Regions from separate parts of the Endozoicomonas sp. ALE010 genome, predicted to be linked through region 2. Evidence: predicted binding sites of a transcription regulator. Region 2 holds the regulator's gene; each other region holds the start of a gene.
What was found. The regulator PhoB, encoded in region 2, activates phosphate uptake and scavenging genes when phosphate is short. The targets are predictions, from matches to a motif close to TGTCATANNNNTGTCANA.
Positions count from the first base shown of each region.

Region 1: ACO6UY_RS16120 (ABC transporter permease subunit) is a predicted target of PhoB. The motif match lies at 1,884-1,901, and genes of this name have one in related genera.
Region 3: ACO6UY_RS13395 (PhoX family protein) is a predicted target of PhoB. The motif match lies at 1,728-1,745, and genes of this name have one in related genera.

Region 1 covers NZ_JBLYNV010000041.1:10,333-13,592, reverse strand. The annotation lists gene ACO6UY_RS16125 (Na+/H+ antiporter family protein) at 70-1,389, opposite strand; gene ACO6UY_RS16120 (ABC transporter permease subunit) at 1,945-3,260, shown strand, end outside.
Region 2 covers NZ_JBLYNV010000047.1:40,656-43,915, reverse strand. The annotation lists gene ubiA (4-hydroxybenzoate octaprenyltransferase) at 1-863, shown strand, start outside; gene phoB (phosphate regulon transcriptional regulator PhoB) at 1,097-1,786, shown strand; gene phoR (phosphate regulon sensor histidine kinase PhoR) at 1,902-3,230, shown strand.
Region 3 covers NZ_JBLYNV010000029.1:36,784-40,043, reverse strand. The annotation lists gene ACO6UY_RS13405 (hypothetical protein) at 1-185, opposite strand, end outside; gene ACO6UY_RS13400 (saccharopine dehydrogenase family protein) at 390-1,634, shown strand; gene ACO6UY_RS13395 (PhoX family protein) at 1,838-3,260, shown strand, end outside.

The DNA.
Region 1 (3,260 bases), on a different contig from region 2:
GAGTGGAGATAAAGCCACTGTCTTCAGTGGCTTTATTTTTTAGTTAACCCTTCAAAGGATACGCATTAATTACAGAATCATTGCCGCGATCCAGGCAAACAGGATCATGGGAATGTTGTAGTGCATAAACGTTGGAATAACGGTGTCACGGATATGGTCGTGCTGGCCATCCACATCCAGCCCGGCGGTTGGACCAATAGTGGAGTCGGAGGCTGGAGAGCCTGCATCACCCAGCGCGCCGGATGCACCAACAAGCGCAGCGGTTGCCAGAGGTGAAAAGCCAAGGGCCAGTGCCAGTGGGACATAAAGTGTGGCAATAATGGGAATGGTTGAGAAGGAAGAACCAATGCCCATGGTGATCATCAATCCAACAAGCAGCATCAGCAATGCGGCCAGTGCCTTGCTGCCATAAACCAGCTCTTCAACCATGGCCACCAGGGCAGGAATATCCCCGGTTGTCCTGAGTACTTCGGCAAAGCCAGAGGCAGAGATCATGATAAATCCACACAGGGCCATCATTCTTACACCCCGGGCAAAGACATCATCCGCTTCCCGCCAGTGCACAATGCCGCCGAGGATCATCATCATAAAGCCTGTGGCTGCACCCATGGCCATGGAGTCGGTGAACAGTTGCACGCCGAGTGCCGCCGCAATGGATACCAGGGTAATCAGCACGGCCTTTGGCTCCATGGATGGCAGCTCTTCCTTAGCGGTTTTCAGGGCGCTCTCTGCAATGTGGTAGTGGCGGGGTTTACGGTAAGTCCAGAACACAGCCACAAGCAGACCAATAAACATGCCGAGTACCGGTAGAGCCATGGCTGATGGCATCAGGTCAGGGTCAATGTTCAAGCCATTATCGTTGAGGTTGCCCGCCAGGATCTGGGTCAGGTAGATATTGCCGAAACCAATGGGAACCAGCATATAGGTGGCGATCAGACCAAACGACAGGGTGCTTGCTACCGCCCTGCGGTCCAGCTGTAAGGAGCTGAAAACACCCAGTAGCGGTGGGATCAGAATAGGAATAAAGGCGATATGCACAGGGACCACATTCTGGGAGGCAAAGGCCATCAGCAGAATGCTTCCGAGGATCGAGATCCTCAGGCCAGCTGTTTTGTGGGTCTTGGCTACCCTCTGAATAATTCGATCGGCCAGCCACTGGGGAATCCCGGATGCGGATATAGCCATGGCAAAGGCACCCAGCATACCGTAGCTGATGGCGATGCTGGCACCACCCCCCAACCCTTCGGCAAAAGCGGACAGTGTGGCATCAAACCCCAGTCCACCAGCAAGACCTCCACCAATAGCCCCGAAAAAAAGGGCAAGTACAACGTTTACACGCAAGACACTCAAGGTCAGCATGATGGCAACAGCCAAAATGACAGCGTTCATAGTAATCCAGTTTTGTGTTCTTTTGAGTTATAAGCGGTTTGCGATACTTCAATCCACAGCATTATCCAAAGCACGATCTATAACAGATCAGTCTATAGCAGATCAGTGTAGAGCTCGTCAGGAGCTGTCGCATTCCTTGATTGGTTGTGCCTTGAGCTCTATTTTCTAGTTGTAAATTAATATATTACACATTGAGGCTAGAAGCTCAGGCGATAAAAGTAAATGTATTCGATCAGGGGCGAATCAGCCGTTCAATGGTGATGATGGTGTCGGTGGGCATGCAGGGAAGGGATCATGGGAAGGGCAGAGCTACACTGTTCTGATTGGGTGTCAGTACCGGGTATTGTTAGCAGATTTCTGGGTAACATCGTTATTTTCTCTGATCATGATGCACTTTCAACAGGTCTGTAAGCTCGGTAATTCAGGCTTACAGCCGTTATTGGCAGCAACTAAATTACAATGATCTGTTGGCCCGGGCAATGATTTTTTCCCGGTGTCACATTACTGTCATATTGATTCTGTAAGTTACGGGCATGATTTAATCAGACTTGCGCCATGTATCAAAATTCGATGGATAACAGCCCGGGTATTGATTTCAATACACCGGCACTAAAAAAATATCGTTCCCTGCGCTTCTTGAAAGACCGTCTCGCCCGCTGGGGGGTTGCCTCCGGAGGTCTTGGCGTGATTGTGGCGATTCTCCTGATTTTCTTTTACCTCCTCTACGAGGTCCTGCCGCTATTTAACCGCGCTGAGATTACCCGGGTTGCTTCATACCCATCGGCCCTGACTTTTGTTGATGAGCCAGTTGCTACGAAAAAAGCACCGATATTTCTCGCCGTTGAAGAGCAGGCCGAAGTGGCCATGCAAGCAGAGGCTTCCGGTAATCTGCGTTTTTTCTCCACCCAAACCGGTGAATGGCTACAGAATGAGTTGCTGCCAATACCTGCGGGCAGTGAGGTGGTCAGGGTGGTCAGGGATGCTGCCGGTTCCAATCTGATGGCGGCCGGTCTCACAAACGGTGAGGTCATACTGTTCGATCAGGGCTACAGGATTACCTGGCCAGACGACCGCCGGAAGATCACACCAGAAGTCAGCTACCCCTATGAGCGGCAGCCTTTTGCCATCAAGGACTTTTCGGCTCCGGTTGCACAACTGGCCATCAGTGACGGTGAGGAAAAGCTGTTGATGGCCGCCAGCAGCAATAACCAGCTGGTGATGGAGGTTGTCCATAAGGAAGCGGATTTTTTAACCGAGTCCGTCACTGTTGAGCAGCAGTCCGTCGCCCTGCCGGTGATCAGCGGACTTTCTGCGCAGGGTGGCCTGGATATCCGCCAGTTGCTGATTGATCCGGAACAAACCTGGCTTTATGTCCTCAGCGGCAGCAATCAACTGACGGTGATCAATATCAGCGATATTGACCGTCCCTATATCCATGAGACGCTCAATCTGACCGCTAAGGGAGTGGACGTTACCGCGATGACGTTTCTGTTGGGCGGGGTGTCCCTGCTGGTGGGTGACTCAGAAGGCAATATCGCCCAGTGGTTTATGGTTCGTGAAGATGGCCGTCTGAATTTGCACAATATTCGTTCTTTCAGCCTCGGCAGTGACCCCATCGACAAGATTGTTCCGGAGCATCGGCGCAAAGGCTTTCTGGCGTTGGATGTGAAGGGTCAGGTCGGTTTGTATTACACCACGGCAAACCGTTCTCTGCTGGTGGAGCCATTGGCTGCGGGTCGAATAGATCAAATGGCCGTAGCGCCAAGAGGCAATTATCTGATTCTGGCCAGCCAGGGTGAGACGCAATTCCTGAAAATCGACAATGAGCACCCGGAAATATCCTGGTCTGCCCTGTGGGGTAAAGTCTGGTA
Region 2 (3,260 bases):
AGCTGCTGGATCAGCACGTACCACGCTGGAAAGACTTTATTCAACTGGCTCGCCTTGATCGCCCCATTGGCATTTATCTACTGCTATGGCCAACACTCTGGGCGCTCTGGCTCGCGGCCGAAGGCATACCCTCTGTTGGTAATCTGGTGGTTTTCATTCTTGGGGTGGTGCTGACCCGCAGCGCTGGCTGTGTTGTTAATGACTATGCTGACCGACATTTTGATGGTCATGTAAAACGAACCCGGCAACGTCCGTTGGTGACCGGAAAGATAACCCCGAAAGAAGCCCTGATATACGCCGCCAGCCTGTTTTTCGTGGCCTTTCTCCTGGTGTTGACCACCAATGCCCTGACCATCTATCTCTCCTTTGCCGCCCTGCTACTCGCCTCAGCCTACCCTTTTGCCAAACGACACACGTATCTGCCGCAAGTGGTATTGGGTGCCGCATTTGGCTGGTCCATCCCCATGGCATTTGCCGCCGAGGCCGACACACTGACCACTCAGACATGGCTGTTGTTTATCGCCAATCTGTTATGGACTGTCGCCTACGATACCCAGTATGCCATGGTGGACCGAGATGATGATCTGCAGATCGGCATTAAGTCCACCGCCATTTTATTTGGCGAAATGGATAATCTGATTATTGCCTGTTTTCAGACGTTTACCCTGATAGCCCTGCTGATGCTGGGTTTACAGCTGGAATTAGCCTGGCCATTCTATGTCAGCCTTGTTGCCGCCGCCGCAGGTTTTACCCACCAGCAATGGTTAACCCGCAACCGTGAAAGGGATCCTTGTTTCAAAGCCTTTCTTTCTAATCATTGGGTTGGTGCCGCCATATTTCTCGGTCTGGTCTGTTCTCTGTGATGACTGACTGAAACACCTGAATTTGAAGGTTGAGCCGAAAGCGCTCAACCTTCACCTCCCCTTTATCACTTCAACGACGGGAAAACAGTAACTCATGGGTTGGACAACCCGCAAAAAGTCCATCAAATTTTCATCAACGTCATTTTTCTGTAACATTCCCTCGCTGTAATACCTGTCATAAAGATAAACGGTTACCAAAGCAATCTTCTCTCATTCAACCCCGGGGTATTCTCATGTCTGGCAAAACAATTCTAATTGTGGATGATGAAGCACCCATCAGGGAAATGGTCGCTATGGCGCTGGAAATGGCTGGTTATCAGTGCCTGGAAGCAGCTGATGCAAAGCAGGCGCACTCACTGGTGGTGGATAACCGACCCGATTTGATCCTTCTGGACTGGATGCTACCGGATATCTCGGGTATCGAACTGGCCAGACGACTTAAGCGTGACCAGCTGACAGCAGAAATTCCGATCATTATGTTGACCGCCAAAGGGGAAGAAGACCATAAAATCCAGGGGCTGGAAACCGGTGCGGATGATTACATCACCAAGCCTTTCTCCCCCCGCGAGCTCGCTGCCCGACTTAAGGCCGTACTGCGCAGAACTCATGGAATGGACGAACAGTCGGCTATCGTCGTCAAAGGACTGGAACTGGACCCTGTCAGCCACCGGGTCAGTATTGATGGCAACCCGGCCGAAATGGGGCCAACGGAATACCGGCTGCTGCAGTTCTTCCTGACTCATCAGGAGCGAGCCTATTCCCGTGGGCAGTTGCTTGACCAGGTCTGGGGTGGCAATGTGTATGTTGAAGAGAGAACGGTGGATGTCCATATTCGCCGCCTGAGAAAAGCGCTGGGCAGTGGCTATGAGAATTACATTCAAACCGTCAGAGGTACTGGCTACCGTTTTTCCACTAAAGCGTAGAATGCTGGAATTCAATGAAAATGGCTTCAGTGACGTTTTCCTCATCACCACCTGATGACATAAGAATGATGGTCAGGATCAATCACCATAAGCTCAACAAACTGCGGAACTGCCTGTGACCACCTCTGCCCGATCCTGGTTTACTGGTCGAATAGTGTCAATGCTTGCCATCGGGCTGCTGGTCGGCTGGCTGGCGGACCGGATTTTTCTGGGGCTTTTTCTTGCCACATTATTCTACCTTCTCTGGAGCCACCAGCAACTGCACCGATTGCTGATATGGCTTGATAAGGCTGCCCACAAAGAGCTGGATCCCCCGGAAAGCACAGGCGTATGGGGTGAGATCTTTGACGGTATTTATAGAATTCAGCGCAAACACAACCGCTCAAAACAGCGACTTGCCAGCGTGATAGAACGCATACAGGATTCAACGGCAGCATTAAACGACGGAATCGTCATGGCCGACCAGAATGGTTCCCTTGAGTGGTGGAACCGTGCCGCCGGAGAGTTACTGGGCCTGCAAATGCCCGATGACCAGGGACAGCTCCTGACAAACCTGGTCAGAAATCCAAAATTTGCCCGCTATATGAACAATAGCCACGGCAAAGAGCCCATTAAGATCGATTCACCGGTGCATGAGAGCCGACAGCTTCAAATAGCCATTACCGTTTATGGGCAGGGCAATCGACTTCTATTGGTCAGGGATGTCAGCCGGTTGCATCAGCTTGAAATCATGAGAACCGATTTTGTTGCCAATGTTTCCCATGAATTGAGAACACCTCTAACCGTGATTTCCGGTTACCTGGAGACCATGAGTGACGGTATAGCAATGAATCCGGATACACCGCCCATCTTTAATCGTGCCCTTGGTCAAATGCAGGAGCAGGCAACCAGAATGCAGCGACTGATTGAGGATCTTTTGTTACTTTCACGGCTTGAAGCGACGGAACCGGAAAGAATAAGTCAGTCAGTGACGCTTAAGTCTCTGCTTGCAGGTATCGTTAACGACGCCAAAGCATTGAGCGGTGAAAATCAGCACCAGTTACAACTTGAATGCGACGATGATGCCTTATTAACGGGTGATGCCGTGGAGCTGCGCAGTGCCTTTTCTAACCTGGTTTATAACGCTATCCGCTATACCCCGTCTGGAGGAAAGGTGCAGGTGAAGTGGTGGCAGGATCAGGAAGGTGGACACCTGATGGTTCAGGACAATGGTGTTGGCATTGACCCCGTTCATATTCCAAGACTGACTGAGCGTTTTTATCGGGTGGATAAGAGCCGCAGTCATGCCACAGGGGGGACCGGTCTTGGACTGGCGATTGTAAAACATGTGTTATTAAGGCATGAAGGTCGTATCAGTATCAGTAGTCATCCGGGAAAAGGCAGTCGTTTTATATGTCACTTTCCCCTGTCGAGAATCAAGCAAGCCAACGTCGTCAACGTATAGCATGCCGGTTGAACACGATCTTTCCGGAAA
Region 3 (3,260 bases), on a different contig from region 2:
AAGCAATGCAGATCGGGCTTCAGGCCTTCTGTTCGAATGGTTCTGGTGATTTTAATCCGTTCATGTTGAACGGCTCCGTTTGGATCTGGGCCATTGGTAGCAGATTGACCATAAGCTGTTTGCTTTGGTGCGGAGCTTGTCGGGTAATAAATACTGCTTGTCTCGTGAGGAAAACCTGGATTCATAAAGTCAACCAACTATTTTAGTTTGATTTAAATGATCATAAAGAGACCCATTCATGGCTCATAAGTTCAAAATGATAATCTGTCCGGCGTTATCGAGTGGATGGTCCTTGACTATATCTCTTTTATCTTTTCCATTTTTATACTCAATTCTGTAGGCTGTATGTCTCTTATAAAAACGACAAAGTACAGAGATCTCCTGAGTTTATGAATAATCAATTTGATGTGATTGTATTCGGGGCGACCAGCTTCGTTGGACAACTACTTTGCCAGTACCTGGTTGATAGATTTAACGACAATGACCAGGAACGCCTTAACTGGGCGATAGCAGGGCGCTCTCAAGCGAAACTGGCTCAATTAAAGCAGAACTTACAACAGCCTGAGCTACCTGTGCTGCTGGCTGACGCTGCTGATGAGACTTCATTGAAAGCATTGTGCCAGCAAACCCGGGTCATTGTTTCGACAGTGGGACCTTATGCACTTTACGGCGAATCACTGGTCAAGACTTGTGCAGAAAGTGGTACTGATTATTGCGACCTGACCGGAGAGGTGCAATGGATCCGACAGATGTTGGACCGGTATGAGGAAACGGCACGCAACAGCGGTGCACGCATTGTTCATTGCAGTGGCTTTGACTCAATACCTTCTGATTTGGGCGTGTACTTTACCCAGAAAAAAGCCAGGGAAGTTTTGGGTTCATTCTGTTCAGATATCAGCATGCGGGTGAAAGCCGCCAGAGGTGGTATATCCGGTGGCACGCTGGCCAGTATAACTAACCTCACCCGTGAGGCGGCAAACAACCCGGCATTACGCCGACAGTTGGCCAACCCTTATCTGCTCTGCCCTGACAATGAAAGCTTGAAGGCCAGACAGGAAGTTGTTAAAACACCGACGTATGATTCCGGCTTTGGGGCGTGGCTGGCACCTTTCATTATGGCTGGCATTAATTCCCGGGTGGTCCTTCGTTCCAATGCATTGGCTGAATTTCCTTATGGCAGGGATTTCAGGTACAGCGAAGCCATGCTGATGGGGGCTGGTTTTAAAGGTCGTTTACAGTCTTCCGCCCTGGTTGGCGGACTGGGTCTGTTTATGCTGTCCATGGTGATTAAGCCAACCCGCTGGTTTATGGAGCGATTTGTGTTGCCCAAACCGGGTGAGGGACCTTCTCCCGAAGCCCAGAAAACCGGGTTTTATGATATTCGCTTTCTGGGCAAAACAGCAGATGGCCAGGAAATTCGCACCCGTGTTGTTGGCCAGGGCGATCCGGGGTATGGCTCTACCGCCAGAATGCTGGGGCAGGTGGCTGCAGGATTGGCCCTGGACTTCCACGATAAGCAGCAGAAGAGCGGGAGGGAGGGCGGTTTCTGGACAACATCCACGTTATTTGGTGATCGGCTTATTGAGCGGCTGGAAAAAGATGCTGAGATAAAATTTGAAGTAGTACCTTCCTGAAATAGCCTGATGCTATCTGTCTTTCCCGGATAGGTAGCAACCGTTTCGGCTGACTTTCTCTCCACAATTTGCTCCGTTTTCTTGCAGAGCTTTTTTCATCTAATTGAAACTTGATAGCAATAAATCTGTAACAGTCATCGCCTAATCTCTCAGCAAATCATTCTTTCAATAACAGTGTGTTTACTTAACGATGAGGGATAATCATGGAAGCCGGATCTTCAAAGTTACAGAACCATCGTGATTTTCATGAACAGCTGGAGTCGCTGGATGATCAGCCAGATAACTTCTCTGGCAACAGTACCCTGGATGACGTGGTAGAAAAAAGTCGGCGGAACTTTATGAAAGGTGGCCTGGGTCTGGCCATGGCAGGCTTTCTGGCTGGCTGTATGGGCACGACCGGGCAGAGTCATAATGCTCTGGGTGGCAGTACTGTTGGAAACCTGCGGCGGGCGGACATCGGATTCAAGCCCATTCCCATTGAGCAGGACCCCATGTTCGATGCCATCAATGTGCCTGAAGGCTATACGGCCAGCGTCTTTTTTTCATGGGGTGACCCGGTAGAGAAAGGTGCCAGACCCTGGCGGCCAGATGGCAGCAACAGCTGGCGGGAGCAGATGAAGCAGGCAGGCCAGAATCACGATGGGATCTGGTTCTTCCCATTTGCGGACCAGCCGGACGACCATGGCCTGCTGGTCATGAATCATGAGTACATTAATCCTACGCTTCACCCCAACGGTCTGACCATCACTGAAAACCCGCAGGGATTTAAACAGCGCCCGGCGCATGAAGTGAAGAAGGAGATGGCGGCCCACGGTGTCAGTATTATCGAAGTTCGCAAGCAGTCCGATGGTCACTGGCAGCAAGTCAAGGATTCCCGCTATAACCGCAGGATCACCGGGTTTACCCCCATGGATCTGACCGGTGAAGTGGCCGGTACTGATTTTCTGAAAACCGTGGCAGACCCTGCTGGTCTTGAGGTGCTGGGCACTTTGAATAACTGCGCCATGGGCGTAACACCCTGGGGGACTTATCTCACCTGTGAAGAGAACTGGAAGAACTACTTTGTTAACCGTGATGCTGAAGATTATCAGCAACGCCCAGCCCACCAGCGGTATGGTGTGGCCCAGGACAAGAACAGTAAATACTATGCCTGGGAGTCAGTAGAACCCCGTTTTAATGCGACACCTGATCACCATGCCCCTCATGGCGGTTATGTTAACGAACCCAACCGTTTTGGCTGGGTAGTGGAAATTGACCCTTTTTCACCGGACAGCACCCCGAAAAAGCGCACCTCCATGGGACGACTGGTCAGAGAGTGTTCAACACTTTCGCTGGGTGATGATGGTCGTATGGCATTCTATTTTGGCGACGATACCCGCGGCGAATACGTGTATAAGTTTGTGCCGGATCAGGCCTATAAACCCGGTAATCCAGCGGCCAACCGGGATATTCTGGATCATGGCACTCTTTATGTGGCGGTGTTCCATGATGATGGCCGTGGTGAGTGGCGGCCACTGGTGTTTGGCCACAACGGCCTGACCCGTCGCAATGGTTTTACCAGTCAGGCCGATGTGCTGGTACACGCCCGTCGTGCTGCGGATATTCTGGGGGCCACAACCATGGACC